Regions from separate parts of the Lysobacter sp. P5_C4 genome, predicted to be linked through region 1. Evidence: riboswitches for the same ligand, from Rfam matches in the RefSeq annotation. Region 1 holds a riboswitch; the other holds the start of a gene.
The links. Region 1 has a riboswitch for cobalamin ahead of btuB (TonB-dependent vitamin B12 receptor). Riboswitches for the same ligand answer to the same signal wherever they lie in the genome.
Positions count from the first base shown of each region.

Region 1 (7,349 bases):
AGCAGGTGTTCCGGATTCGGGACGCGCGCACGCAATGCGACCGCACCGGTCGAGGGATCGACCGTATCGGCGCTGAAGTCCAGTGCGCCGTCGTGCTTGTACGTCGAACCATCGGGCAACAGCACCTGCACCCGGCGCGTACCGGTCGTGTTGGCCTGGCGCACCTGCGTGAGCTCGTCGACGCTCATCGAAAAATCGACGTACATCTGGTCGAGCTGGTCGACGGTGGTGAGCAACGTCGCGTCGGCCTGGCCGACGAGCGCGCCTTCGGTCACCTGCTGCTTGCCGGCGCGGCCGTTGATCGGCGAACGCACCGAGGCATAGCCCAGGTTGATGCGCGCGGCGGCGACCGATGCCTTCGCCGATTGCTGCGCGGCGGCGGCCGAACGTTCGGCCGCGAGCGCATTGTCGAGATCGGACTGCGAGATGAACTTCTGCGGCGCGAGGTTGCGCGCACGCGTCGCGGCGGCGCGCGCATTCGCGTAATTGGCTTCCGCCGACGCCTGCGATGCGACGGCCTGGCCCAATGCGGCCTGCAGCGGCGCCGGATCGATGACGAACAGCAGCTGGCCTTCCTTCACGTCGCTGCCTTCCTCGTACACGCGACGCTGCAGCACGCCGGGAACGCGGGCACGCACGTCGGCGCTGCGATACGCGGCGAGGCGGCCGACGAGATCTTTCACCAGCGGCACGGAGGCCGGGCGCACGGTGATGACGCCGACTTCGGGAGGGGGTATGTTGCCGCCGCCCGCTGCATTCGGGTCGTCCTTGCCGCACGCCGCCACCGCGATGGCGACTGCGAGCACACCCGCGATGCGAGCGTTCGTGCCGTTGCTTCCAAGCTTGCGGGCCATGCGCGGTGCCTCTCATTCCGTTTTCTGTACGCGAGAGTTTACCTTGCGCGCCGGGGCACGGAACCCCTGTCGTTCGTCACCCGTCCCAGCGGAACAATCGAATTGGTTGCGAATGCACCGCGTGGCGAACCCGTCAGCGCCCCATCGGTGGCCAGTGCAGGTGCCGCGACATGCGCGAAGGCACGGGCACGGTGACATGCGGCAGCACGCCCCAGCACGGCGCACGCAGGCGCGCTGCGAGCAGGGCGAGGTTGTCGTCGGCGCGCGCCATGTCCGGATCGATCGCGGTTCCGATCCATCCCGCCAGGCGGCATCCATCGGCGGCGATCGCGCGCGCGGTGAGATACGCATGGTTCAGGCAACCCAGCCGCAACCCGACGACGAGCACGACGGGAATCCCGAGCGCATGCACGAGATCGGCCTGCATCAGGTCGGTCGCAAGCGGTGCCATCCAACCGCCGACGCCCTCGACGACGACGCAATCGGCCTGCGCGCGCAAGCGGTCGTGCGCATCGAGGATGGGTTGGAGCGACACCGCGATGCCTGCATCGCGCGCGGCGAGTTCGGGCGCGAGTGGATGTTCGAGCGCGAAGGGATTGACGTCTTCGTAAGCCACGGGGAACGCGCCCGCATGTTGCAGCGCGAGTGCGTCTTCGTTGCGCCATGCGCCGTCGATGCGTTCGCAGCCGCTCGCCAGCGGTTTCATGCCCACGGCGCGAATGCCCGCATCGCGCATCGCGTGCAGCAACGCGGTGCTCGCGAGTGTCTTGCCGACGCCGGTGTCGGTGCCGGTGACGAAGAGGCCGGTGATCGCCTCCGCGCGCGTGGCCTGGCCGCGCATGCGGAAGCCTTGATCGACCGGCAATTGCGACGGATGCATCAGGCGCCCCTCGTCGCGACGCAGCGTCGCGGCCACGGCGCCATGGTAACGCCGGCGCGCTGCTAGACTCCGGGGATGTTCACCGCCTCCACGCTGTCCGGCAGCAAGCCCGAGCAATACGCCCAGCTCCTGGCGCAGGCGCGCGCCCTGCTCCACGGCGAGCCCGACCGCATCGCGAACGCGGCCAACCTCTCGGCGCTGGTCTACCACGGGCTGCCGCAACTCAACTGGGCCGGTTTCTATTTCTTCGACGGCACCGAGCTGGTGGTCGGTCCTTTCCAGGGCTTGCCCGCGTGCGTGCGCATCCCGCTGGACAAGGGCGTGTGCGGTGCGGCGGCCAGCACGCGCACGACGCAGCGCATCGAAGACGTGCACGCCTTCCCCGGCCACATCGCCTGCGATGCGGCCTCGCGTTCGGAACTGGTGGTGCCTTTGGTGCGCAACGGTACGCTCGTCGGCGTTTTCGACCTCGATAGTCCGGTTCCCGCGCGCTTCGACGTTGAAGATCAACAGGGGCTCGAAGCAATCGCCCGCCTGTTCGAGGAGTCGTTGATTTGAGCACCGCCAAGCTGCGCAACATCGGTCCGAAATCCGCCGCCTGGCTGCGCCAGGTGGGGCTGCGTTCGCGCGAGGATCTCGAGGCGGTGGGCGCGGTGGATGCCTTCATGCGCGTCAAGCGCGCAGGCTTCCGGCCCAGTCTCAACCTGCTGTATGCGCTGGAAGGTGCGTTGCTCGACTGCCACTGGCAGGAAGTCCCCGAAGCACGTCGCAGCGAACTGGTGAACGCCGCCGAGGCCGCCACGGCCCTGCTTCCGCCGCCCCGCAATCGCCCGGCCGCCGCGCCCGTCACGACCACGCAGATGGCCGACACCGAAGACGCCGCGCCGGCGTTCGATCTGCTCGACGAGCCCGCCGGGCACGACGCGGACTGACGCGGGGTCCTTCCGCGCTCGCAGCACCCCAGTTACACTCCCCGCCGCTTGAGGTGACCCGCGGACGTACGTCCAAGGGTTGAAACGGGAAGCCGGTGACCGATCGCATTCGCGACCGCATTCCGGCGCTGCCCCCGCAACGGTAAGCACGCAAGGCCAACGCATCCGCCACTGTGCACGCGCACGGGAAGGCGCCGCGGCCCGGATCGCCTTTCATCGGCGACCAGCGCGCCAGCCCGGAGACCGGCCTCGATGCAGTCCTGGTTGCGATGCGGAGGGCATCGCGGCGGCAGCGCCGTCGCACGCGCCTCCGCTGTGTTTCTCCTTCCCCGACGCGACTCCTTGTGAACCCAAGGCGCGCGGGCGTGCGCGCCGGAGAAACGATCCATGTCGCGCAAGACCCTCGCCGCCGCCGTCGCGGTGGCACTGAGCTTTCCTGCTTCGTTCGCGTTCGCGCAGGACGCCGATCAACTCGACAAGGTGCTCGTCACCGGAACGCGCACCGCGGTCACCGTCGATGATTCGCTGTCCGCCGTTGAAGTCGTCGATCGCGCGGAAATCGAACGCACGCAAGCGCAATCGGTACCGGACCTGCTGCGCGGCCGCGCCGGCATCAATCTCGTCAACCAGGGCGGCGCGGGCAAACTCACCACGTTGTTCCTGCGCGGGTCGGAATCCGACCACACGCTGTTCCTGATCGACGGCGTGCGCGTGGGCTCCTCCACCTCCGGCCTCACCGCGTTGCAGGATCTGCCGGTGGAATTGATCGAACGCATCGAGATCGTGCGCGGCCCGCGTTCGAGCCTGTATGGCTCCGATGCGATCGGCGGCGTCATCCAGATCTTCACCCGCCAGCCGAAAGCCGGCGGCGTGCGCCCGCGCTTCAAGCTCGGCGCCGGCAGCAACGACCTGCGCGAATTGAGCGCGGGTGTCGACTTCGGATTCGATCGCGCGTGGTTCGGCGCCGATTACAGCCACCAGTCGACCGACGGCCACAACTCCTGCACGGGCGCGACGACACCGGAATTCGCAGGGTGTTTCATGGACAACCCCGATCCGGATGCCGACGGCTACGAGAGCAACGCGGTGTCGGTGCGGGCCGGCGTGCGGCCCGTCGACGGCGTGACGATCGACGTGCACGCACTGCGCAACGAAGGGCGCAACGAAATCGACGCCGATCCGCAGTTCGGCCTCGGCGACGTGTCGAATACGACGCAGCAATTGGTCGGCGGCAAGGCACGGTGGGACATCGGCGCGGCGGCGCTCACACTGTCGGGCGGCAGCAACCTCGACCGCTCCCTGCAAACACGCGACGACGCATTCGCCGACTTCTTCGAGAGCCGTCGCGACAGCGCGTCGTTCCAGGCGGATTTCAAGGTCACCGACGGGCAGCTTGCGACGGTCGGTTACGACTGGCAGCGCGACAAGGCCTTCGCGAACGACGCGTTCGGCACGCTGGTCTCGCCGGACGAAGGGGCATTGCGCCACAACCGCGCGGCGTTCGCGCAGTACCAGGGCGCGTTCGGCAAGCAGGATGTCCAGGCAAGCGTGCGCCGCGACGACAACGAACAATTCGGTGGCCATACGACGGGCAACCTTGCGTGGGGGATGGACCTGCCCGCGCAGTTCCGCATCACCGCGAACGCAGGCACGGCCTTCAAGGCGCCGACGTTCAACGAGCTGTATTTCCCGTTCTACGGCAATCCGGAGCTGCTGCCGGAGACGTCGGACACGTTCGAAGTCGGCATCGGCCAGCGCCACGACGCGTGGCACTGGGACGTGCACGCCTACCAGACGCGCGTGGACGACCTGATCGTGTACGACGCCAGCATCTTCGTTGCGAACAACCTGGAACAGGCGCGCATCCGCGGCGGCGAGGTCACCGGTGGATTATCGCTCGAGGCCTGGAACATCAGCGGCGCTGCCAGCTTCGTCGATCCGCGCAACCGCAGCAACGGCGACAACTTCGACAAGGTGTTGCCGCGTCGTGCGCGTTCGAGCGGGCGCGTGGATGTCGATCGCGCGTTCGGTGATTTCTCGGTGGGCGCGACGTGGATGGCGGAAGGGCGCCGGTTCGAGAACGTCTCCAACTCGCTGGAACTCGGCGGATACTCGACGCTCGACCTGCGCGCGCAGTGGGCGCTCTCGGAAACCTGGACCCTGCAGGCGCGGGCGAGCAACGTGTTCGACCACGACTACGAAACGGCCGCGTATTACCCGCAGCCGGGACGCGCGTTCGGGTTGACGGTGCGGTACGGGTCGAAGTAGTCGGCGCATGCAGGAAGGGCGCGTCGATCCCGCGATCGACGCGCCCCGCGATTCAGTCCACCGTCGCGAGCAATTGCAGGCCGCTGAATGCCTTCGTGCCATGCACGGCGACGTAATACTCGCCGGGGGCAGGCGCATCGATCACGACGATCCCGTTGTTGCCTGGACGCTCGGACTTCGCGTCGTGCTCGCCCGGCAAGGCGTGGGCGCCACGACGTACGTAGAGGTCCGCATCGCCGGTCCCGCCGAAGCTGCGCACCGTCAGGCGCGTCGCATTCTCCGGCACGGAGACGACATAGTGACGTGCCAGCGCTTGCCTCGCGTAGATGTGCCGGGTTGGGCCGTACAGGCTCAATGCCAGCGGAGATGGCAGCGGCACTTCACCAAGGACGGCCGCAGCGACGGCTCGGCCCGCATCGACGATCCCCGCGCCGATCGGCTTGTCGATGGCCACCGGAAACATGCGCGTCGAGTCTGCGAGCAGCGTCGCGATCGCCGCCGGGGTATGCGGCGAAGGCGCCGCGCCCTGCATCATCGCGACGACCGCAGCGACATGCGGCGCAGCCATCGACGTCCCGACGTTCGCCCCGATGGCCGGGCCTTCCGGCCCTTCCTTGCCGACGTTGACCGTCGACCAGATGAACCCGTGCGGCAACCATTCCTCGCCATTGGCGTGGTCCTGGCGGAAGCGTCCCCCGCCGGGCGCCGAGACGCTGACGCCGTTGCCATGGTTGGAGTAGTACGCGCGCTTCCCGGTGTAGCCGCTCGACCCCACGACGATGACGTTGTTGCAATTGGCGGGGGCAAAGCTCGATACGTCGCGGTTGCTGTTGCCGGCCGCGACGACGATGGTCGTACCGCGCGCTACCGCGCCATCGATCGCTTCCTGCATGTACGGTTCGCAAGCTGCAGGTCCGCCAAGACTGAGGTTCACGACTTCCGCGGGCGTCGGGTTGTCGGGCACGCCTTCGACACTGCCGCCCGACGCCCAGGTGACCGCATCGGCGATGTCCGACATGTACCCGCCGCAATGGCCGAGCACGCGCACCGGCAGCACCTTCGCGCGATGGGCCATGCCGGCGATGCCGATGCCATTGTTGGCAACCGCGGCGATGGTTCCCGACACGTGCGTGCCGTGCCAACTGCTCGTGCGGGCAGGGCATTGACCCAGGTACGGCGGCAGGTGCGTCCAGTCGCCGGGATCCCAGCCTCCGGGGGTGCGCGATTCGTCGTCGCGGCCCGAAAAGAAGGTGTCGGTGATGAAGTCGTACCCCGCCCCTTCGACGATGTTCGCGTCCAGGTCCGGGTGCGCGGTGATACCCGTGTCCACCACGGCGACGACGATGCCCTCGCCCGTCGCGCCCTGCGCCCACGCGGCAGGCGCATCGACGCCGCCAAGGGGATCGTAGAGATCGGCCTGGAAACGGGAATACTGGTGAGCGCCGACTTGGACGTAGCCCTCGTACCACGGATCGTCGACGACGGCGCGCTGCAGCACCGGATCGCGCATCGCGTACTGCACGTCGGGATGGGCGGCAAGGCGAGCGATCGTCGCATCGGCATCGCCGGGATCGACGCGCAGCACCTGTGCGCCGTTGGCGAGGCGGAAGACGGGCCGCGATGTGGGTGCAAGCGTCCGCAATGCGACCGAAGGTTGCGCACGCGCCAGCGTGTGATCGTGGAATTTCACGACGACACGGCCCGCGGGATCGAAGGCGTGCGCACTGCCCGTGGCGCAAAGGACGGCGAGGGCAAGCCCGAAACGAAGTGTGTTGTGCATGTGTGGTGTCCTCACAGGTCGATGCCGAAGCCGACGCCCGCCGACTGTTCGTCGCTGCTGAACGCCCCGCCCAGGCTGAGCGAGACGCGATCGGAAATGTTGCGCGCGTAGCCGATCGACAACGCACTCTCTCCGTTCTGCCAGCCCGCGCCGGCGGCGAGCCGACCGCGGTCGCTGCGACCCTGCGCCGCATTGATGGCCATGCTGGACATCGCGGCGGACATCGCACCGATACGGTCGATGCGGTCGTCCTGCCGATCGACGCGATCGCTGAGGTCGACGAATTGATCGGACAGGGCCTGTACGCGCTGGTCGGTGTAGGCGCGGGCTTCGTTGAGCGTGGAGGCCTGGGCGGCCTGCATTTGCCGCAGGTTCACCGCATCGGTTGCGGCGATCGCGTCGTCGACGTGCACCACGCGACGTTCCGAACCCGCCGCCCCCACGGAAACCGTGCCGGCCTGGTCTGCGATCGATCCCTGCCCCAATGCCGCGGAGCCGGCGACCGCGCTACTGCCCGTGCCCAGGGCCGTGCCTTCGCCCGTTCCCACGCCGGGAATCGCCGGTGGCGTGGTCGGCAACTGGCCGAAGGCCGCCTCCAGTGCATCCATCCGCGAATGCAATCCGCCGAGCCCGGA
Region 1 covers NZ_JBFULX010000005.1:133,523-140,871, reverse strand. The annotation lists gene ACXJJ8_RS13220 (efflux RND transporter periplasmic adaptor subunit) at 1-854, opposite strand, end outside; gene bioD (dethiobiotin synthase) at 988-1,695, opposite strand; gene ACXJJ8_RS13210 (GAF domain-containing protein) at 1,810-2,292, shown strand; gene ACXJJ8_RS13205 (TfoX/Sxy family protein) at 2,289-2,666, shown strand; cobalamin riboswitch at 2,702-2,932, shown strand; gene btuB (TonB-dependent vitamin B12 receptor) at 3,054-4,934, shown strand; gene ACXJJ8_RS13195 (S8 family serine peptidase) at 4,987-6,714, opposite strand; gene ACXJJ8_RS13190 (YadA-like family protein) at 6,726-7,349, opposite strand, start outside.

Region 2 (7,349 bases), on a different contig from region 1:
CCATCGATCGCTATCGCGCGCGCGTGTCGGGGCCGCTGCTGGATCGCATCGACCTGCATGTCGACGTTCCGCGCGTCCCACCCGAAGCCTTGCGCGAAGAAGCGCCGGAAGGCGAAGCGAGCGAGCGTGTGCGCGCCCGCGTCGCCGCCGCACGCCTGCGACAACTCGCGCGCGCCGGCGTGCCGAACGCCCTGCTCGACCAGTCGGCGACGAACGCCACGTGCCGCCTCGCGCCCGAGGATCGCGCACTGCTCGAACGCGCGATGATCGCCTTCGACCTCTCCGCGCGCTCGCTGCACCGGATCCTGCGTGTCGCGCGCACCATCGCCGACCTCGACGACAGCGAACGCATCGCCACGCAACACCTGGCCGAAGCCATCGGGTACCGCACCCTGGACCGCGGTGCGTCCGTCACCTGAGTTTCACCCGGCGCGAAGGCTTCCACTGCTACACCTCGCGTTCCCGCGATCGAGAACGTGCCATGCCAGAACACGCCATGCCAGAGATCGACCGGGATCTGATCGCGCTGGAACGACGCTTCTGGCAATCGATGGTCGACCGCGACACGGACACCGCGCTGGGCCTGCTCGCCGAGCCGGCACTGATGGTTTCCAGCCACGGTTCGATGCAGTTCGACCATGCCGGCTATCGCAAGATGGCCGAAAACGCGCGCCACGCGCTCACGGCCTTCGACCTGTCGAACGCGCGCGTGTTGCGCCCGTCCGACGATGTCGCGATCGTCACCTACGAAGTCGACCAGACCACGACCATGGCCGATCGCGAACAACGCGTGCGCATGTCCGATTCCAGCACATGGGTTCGCCGCGACGGCAAATGGTTGTGCGCGATCCACACCGAGACGGCGATGACCGAAGCCCCGGTGAAGGAAATGCGCAGCCACTGACGCGTGGCTGCGCTGTGACCACCGCGCCGCCGTCACTTGGCCGGCGCGTCTTCCTTCAACCACCGCTGCGTATCCTGCACGCGGTACTTGCCCGAATCGGACGCCAGCTGGCGCAGCCAATTGCCATGGCCCGCGCCGTACACCACCAGCACGCGGTCGCCCGGCTCGGTGCGGCGCACGATGTTGTTGAAGATCGTGAGGTTGCGGCCGTACCAGAGCATGTCCCAGTTCGCGCCGATGGGGTCGTCCGCCGTGCCGTAGAGGCCGATGCGGAAGTACGCCTGCGCGTTGGCGCGCAACCATTCGGGGGAATTCAGGCGCACGAGCATGTCGCCGATCGTGCCGGTGTCGAGCGTGCGCTGGTCTTCGTCGTTCACCGCTTTGCCGATGGCCTCGTCCTGTGCGCGTTGCGCTTGTTGGCCATGTCGTTCGATCGCCTTGGGCCAGTCGACGCTCGCCTCGTCCTTGAGCGGGCCCATGTCGTTCCAGTCGACCGCGACGACGCCCTTGAGCTTCTGGTCGCACGCGATGCGGAAGCCGAGCTGCTCGGTCTCGTTGCGCGTCAGCGGGCGCTTGCCGTGGCACGAGGCGGCGAATGCTTCGTCCAGGCTCGACTGCTTCGTGGTGTCGGCTTCCACCATGATCTTCGTCGGCTTGAATCGCGCGATGAGGCGCGCGACGTCCGCGATCTCGCGTTGGCGCTTCGCACTGAGCACGTCGTCGGCATGCGTGTTGTGCACGTCGTGGCCCGGGTTGTTCATGTGGAAGCTGCCGACGAAGAGGAAGTCCGCGTCGGGCTGCGGTTCCGGCGCCGTCGTCGCAGGCCCCGCGATGCACGCCGCGGAGGCGACCAGGGCGGTGGCGGCGAGCGCCCATGCAAGGCGTCGATTGACTGCTCGTCGATTCACTGCTCGTCCATTCACTGCACGTCCATTCACTGCACGCATCGATCGATTTCCTCTCTTCGGGCCGGGCGGCCTCCAGGGTCCGATGCGCAGGCGCCCGGCAACGTTTACAGCCCGCTGTTAACGCAGGTGCCCCGCGGCCCGTCGTGGATGTAACGGTTGCGAGGGGAGCAGGAAATGGGGAAGCGATGGCGATGGGCGCTGGTGGGACTGGCCGCGCCGCCGGCACTCGTGGCGGTGGCCTTCGCCTACGCCGCGTGGACGGCCCAGCGCGCGGATTACGGATGGCGGCCGCTGCCCGCCCGGCCTGCCCATGCGGCCGGCACCGGGCCGCGGGTCGCGATCGACCATGGGCACCACAACGCGTCGACGGCGAACTGGTGGGGGCGCTACTGGCCCTTCGGTCGGCTGTTGCGCGCCGATGGCTATCGCGTCCGCTACAGCACGTCGGCCTTCACGCCCGCGCTGTTGGCCAGCACGCAGGTGCTCGTGATCGCGAATGCCTCCGGGGGCGCGAAGCCGCAGTTCCTGGGCATCAACCTGCCTTGGGGCGGTGGACCGGATCGCAGCGCGCCGGCGTTCGCACTCGCGGAGATCGATGCGCTGCAGCACTGGCCTGCTGGCGCGACGAACCGGGTGCGGAAGCCTCCCGCTAGAACGCGTGGTCGAACGCCACTTCGCCCTGCACGCCGACCTGGTAGGCCGAAACGCGCCGCTCGAAGAAGTTCGCCACCTCCTGCACGTCCTGCAGATCCATGAAAGGAAATGGATTGCGCGAGCGATAACGCGGCGGCATGCCGAGCTGCGCCAGGCGCTGGTCTGCGCAGTACTGCAGGTATTGGCGCATGTCGCGGATCGACAGGCCCGCCACGCCGCCCGACAAGGTGTCTTCGGCAAAGGCGACCTCGCACTCGACCGCGTCCTCCATCATCGCCACCACCTGGGCGCGGAAGGCATCGTCGACCAGATCGGGTTCTTCTTCGCGCACCGTGCGGAAGACATCGAATGCGAACGCCATGTGGCCGCTTTCGTCGCGGAACACCCAATTGGTGCCGGCCGCCAGCCCGTGCAGCAAACCGCGCGACCGCAGGTAGTACACGTAGGCGAATGCACCGAAGAAGAACAGCCCTTCGATGCAACCGGCGAAGCACGCGAGGTTCAGCAGGAACTGCCGCCGTTGTTCGCGCGTTTCGACGCGCTGCAAGCTGCGGATCGATTCCATCCACTGGAAGCAGAACGCCGCCTTGCGCTGGATCGAGGGAATGTTGTCGACCGCCGCGAAGGCACGCGCACGCTCGGCCGGATCCGGCAGGTAGCTGTCGAGCAGCGTCAGATAGAACTGCACGTGCAGCGCTTCTTCGTACAACTGGCGCGAGAGGAACATGCGCGCTTCGGGCGCGTTGATGTGCTGGTAGAGATTGAGCACGAGGTTGTTTGCGACGATCGAATCGCCCGTGGCGAAGAAGGCCACCAGGCGCTCGACCAGGTGCCGCTCGGCGGGACCGAACTTGTGCCGCAGATCGTTGAGGTCCAGGGAGAAGTCGATCTCCTCCACCGTCCATGTATTGCGCACGGCGTTACGGTACATCTCATAGAAATGCGGATAGCGCATCGGGCGCAGCGTGAGCTCGAAGCCGGGATCGAGCAGCAGGGGACGGGCGGCGCTCATTGGCAGGCCTCGCAGGATTCTGGATTTTCGAGTGCGCAGGCGATCGCCTCGACCGGCGCCGGCGCGGGGCCGACCGTCGTCTTCTGGATCTTCGTCGCCGGACGCGAGCGCAGGTAATACGTCGTCTTGATGCCCTGCTTCCATGCGTGCATGTACATCGACGACAGCGCGCCGATCGCCGGGCTCTCCATGAACAGATTCAGCGACGCCGACTGATCGATGTACGCACCGCGCGCGGCAGCCATGTCGATCAGCGCGCGCATCGGCAGTTCCCATGCGGTGCGATAGATGGCGCGCAGTGTTTCCGGAATCGCCGCGACGCCCTGGATCGAGCCTTCCGCGAGTTTGATCGCGTCACGCATCTCCGGCGTCCACAGGCCGAGCTTCTTCAACTCTTCGGCGAGGTAGCGGTTCACCTGGAGGAAGTCGCCGGACAAGGTTTCGCGCTTGAACAGGTTGCTCACCTGCGGCTCGACGCACTCGTAACAGCCCGCGATGGAGGCGATGGTCGCCGTCGGCGCGATCGCGACCAGCAGCGAGTTGCGCAGGCCATGCGCCTGGATGCGTTCGCGCAATGCGTCCCAGCGGCCGCTGGCTTCCGGTGCCACGTTCCATGCATCGAACTGCAACTCGCCCACCGATGCGCGCGTTTCGGCGAACGACGGATGCGCGCCCCGTTCCACCGCCAACTCGCAGGAGGTGTCCAGCGCGTGGAAGTAGATCGTCTCTGCGATCTTCGTCGACAGTGCGCGCGCCGCATCGCTGTCGAACGGCAACCGCAGCGCGAAGAACACGTCCTGCAACCCCATGCAGCCCAGGCCGACCGGCCGCCAGCGCAGGTTCCCGCGCCGCGCGGTTTCGATCGGGTAGAAATTGAGGTCGATCACGCGGTCGAGTTGGCGCACGGCGAGACGCACGGTTTCGGCGAGCTTGTCGAAGTCGAAGCCCGGCTCCGAACCGGCATGGCCGGGATCGACATGGCGCGACAGGTTGATCGAACCCAGGTTGCACACCGCGGTTTCCTCGGCGGACGTCACTTCGAGGATCTCCGTGCACAGGTTCGACAGATGGATGACGTTCTGCGCGCGCAGCGTCTGGTTGCTTGCGCGGTTGCATTTGTCCTTGAACGTGATCCACCCGTTGCCGGTCTGTGCCAGCGTGCGCATCATCCGCGCGTACAGCTCGCGGGCGCGGACCGTGCGCGCGGCCTTGCCCTGCGCTTCGGCCTGTTCGTAAGCGCGCTCGAACGCCTCGCCATACAGGTCGACGAACTCGGGCACCACGCGCGGATCGAACAAGGACCATGCCGCGTCCGCTTCGACACGGCGCATGAACAGGTCCGGCACCCAGTTGGCGATGTTGAGGTTGTGCGTGCGGCGCGCTTCGTCGCCGGTGTTGTCGCGCAGTTCGAGGAATTCCTCGACGTCGGCGTGCCACGGTTCCAGGTACACGCACGCCGCGCCCTTGCGCTTTCCGCCCTGGTTGACGGCGGCGACCGATGCATCGAGCGTCTTCAACCACGGCACGATGCCGTTGGAATGTCCGTTGGTCGACTTGATCAACGAGCCGCGCGAACGCACGCGCGTGAAGCTGACACCGATGCCGCCGCTGAATTTCGACAGCTGCGCGATGTCGCCGTAGCGCTGGTAGATCGATTCCAGCGAGTCCTGCGGCGAGTCGAGCAGGAAGCACGAGGACAGTTGCTCGTGGTTGGTGCCGCTGTTGAACAAGGTGGGCGACGAGGGCAGGTAATCCAGGTGCGCCATCGCGCGATACAGTGCCAACGCACCCGGCACGTCTTCGCCGAGCGCGCACGCGATGCGCAGGAAGAATTGCTGCGGTGTTTCGAGCGCCTTGCGCGTGCGCGGATGGCGCAACAGGTAACGGTCGTACAGCGTGCGCAGGCCGAAATAATCGAAGCCCTGGTCGAGCATCGGGTCGATCGCGTCGTTGAGCTTGCGCGCGTTGGCCTGCACGAAATCGAGCAGGCGGTCGTTGATCAGGCCGACTTCATGCCCGCGCGCGATGGATTGCGAGAACGCGTGGATCTCCTGGCCCGCGACTTCCTTCGCGATCACCGCCGACAGCAATCGCGCGGCGAGGCGTCCGTATTCGGGTTCTTCGGCCGTGAGCAGGGCCGCGGTGCGGATCGAAAGTTCGTCGAGTTCGCGCGTGGTCGCGCCGTCGTACAGGCCGGAGATCGTGCGCGTCGCCACGCGCATCGGTTCGACCGCATGCAAGCCTTCGGCCGCGCGCGTCACCGCGCGCACGATCTTGTTGAGGTCGACGGCTTCGGAAACCCCATTGCGCTTGGTGACGCGCATGGTGGTGGCGGTGGGTGGCGCCGTGAGATCGAATGCGGGCGCGACTGCGGCGGGTTCTGCGAACGTGTCGTGTGACATGGGTGGCTCCGTGATGGCGCACCGGTGCCGTCGCTCCCTCGGCGATCGACAGCAGGCGTTGGAACCCCACGATGGAAAGGCGGTGTCGCAGCGTTCGCGACGCGCACGCATCGAAGGCGGGCGGCCGAAGCGGCGTCACCAGCCATCTCCCCCCGGAGATTCCGCGGCCGGCACCGCGCGGCGTGCATCGCGCGGTTGTCGGCAGGTCTTCGGGCTCGTGGACTCGGCGCGATCCGCTCTTGCGAGCCTGATCGCACCACCTACTCGTCGCCGCTTCCCGGGGCCACCGCCCCAGTGCGTGCGCGACTTCGTTTCCACCTACCGCTGCGGGGCAGCGCCGGAGTTCGACCGGCTTCCCTTTTCATCCGCGAACCTGCGCCCGCGGAACCGACGACCACAAGATATCGCGCCTCGTGCACATGTCAATCGACGATCTTGTGTTTTCGGCATTGCACCGCCGCCCGCTACACTCGACCCCAGCCGACAAGGAGTCCGCTTGGAACACCTGCACGCCATCGACCTGCGCCTGCTCTTCGGCGCGCTCCTCATCCTGGCGGGCATCGCTTCGTCGCTGCTCGCGCGCCGCTTCGGCGCGCCGTTGCTGTTGGTCTTCCTGTTGCTCGGCCTGGTGCTCGGCGAAGACGGGCCCGGCGGCATCAAGTATTCGGACCTGCGCTTCACCTATCTGGTCGGCTCGCTCGCGCTCGCGGTGATCCTGTTCGACGGCGGCCTGCGCACGCGCGCGGCGCAGGTGCGCGGCAGCGTCGTGCCTTCGATCGTACTCGCGACCGCGGGCGTGGTGATCACAGCGGCGCTCACCGCCGTCGCAGCGGTGTACCTGCTGCACCTGCCGTGGCTCGAGGCCTCGCTGCTCGGCGTCGTCGTTTCTTCGACCGACGCGGCCGCGGTGTTCTTCCTCCTGCGCGCCGGTGGCCTGCATCTCGAACGCCGCGTCAACGCCACGCTCGAACTCGAATCGGGCAGCAACGATCCGACCGCGGTGTTCCTCACGCTCGCGATGACGACGTGGATCGCGGGCACCGGGACGCACGATCCCTGGATGCTCGCGCTGCAGCTCACCTGGGCGATTGGCGCGGGCCTGGTGGCCGGCTATCTTGGCGGTCGGTTGATGGTGTGGACGCTCAACACCTTCGAATTGCCGCCGGGCCTGCATCCATGGCTTGCGCTCGCCGGTGCGGTCGCGCTGTTCTCGATCACCAACCTGTTCCGCGGAAGCGGCTACCTCGCGGTGTACCTGGCGGGCATCGTCGTCGCCAATCGCCCGATGCGCGCGCGCAACGAAGTGCTGTCCGTGCAGGATGCGGCGACCTGGTTCGCGCAGTTGGTCATGTTCCTGTTGCTCGGCCTGCTGGCCACGCCGCACAAACTGCTCGACGTGTTGTGGCCGGCACTGGGTGTCGCTGCGTTCCTGATGTTCGTCGCTCGCCCCGCGGCGGTGATCGCGTGCC
Region 2 covers NZ_JBFULX010000002.1:21,341-28,689, forward strand. The annotation lists gene ACXJJ8_RS04610 (YifB family Mg chelatase-like AAA ATPase) at 1-419, shown strand, start outside; gene ACXJJ8_RS04615 (nuclear transport factor 2 family protein) at 497-904, shown strand; gene ACXJJ8_RS04620 (DUF5694 domain-containing protein) at 937-1,812, opposite strand; gene ACXJJ8_RS04625 (ribonucleotide-diphosphate reductase subunit beta) at 2,462-3,478, opposite strand; gene ACXJJ8_RS04630 (ribonucleoside-diphosphate reductase subunit alpha) at 3,475-5,880, opposite strand; cobalamin riboswitch at 6,064-6,287, opposite strand; gene ACXJJ8_RS04635 (potassium/proton antiporter) at 6,377-7,349, shown strand, end outside.
Region 2: linked by a shared signal. The riboswitch ahead of ACXJJ8_RS04630 (ribonucleoside-diphosphate reductase subunit alpha) and the one ahead of btuB (TonB-dependent vitamin B12 receptor) in region 1 are both predicted to bind cobalamin.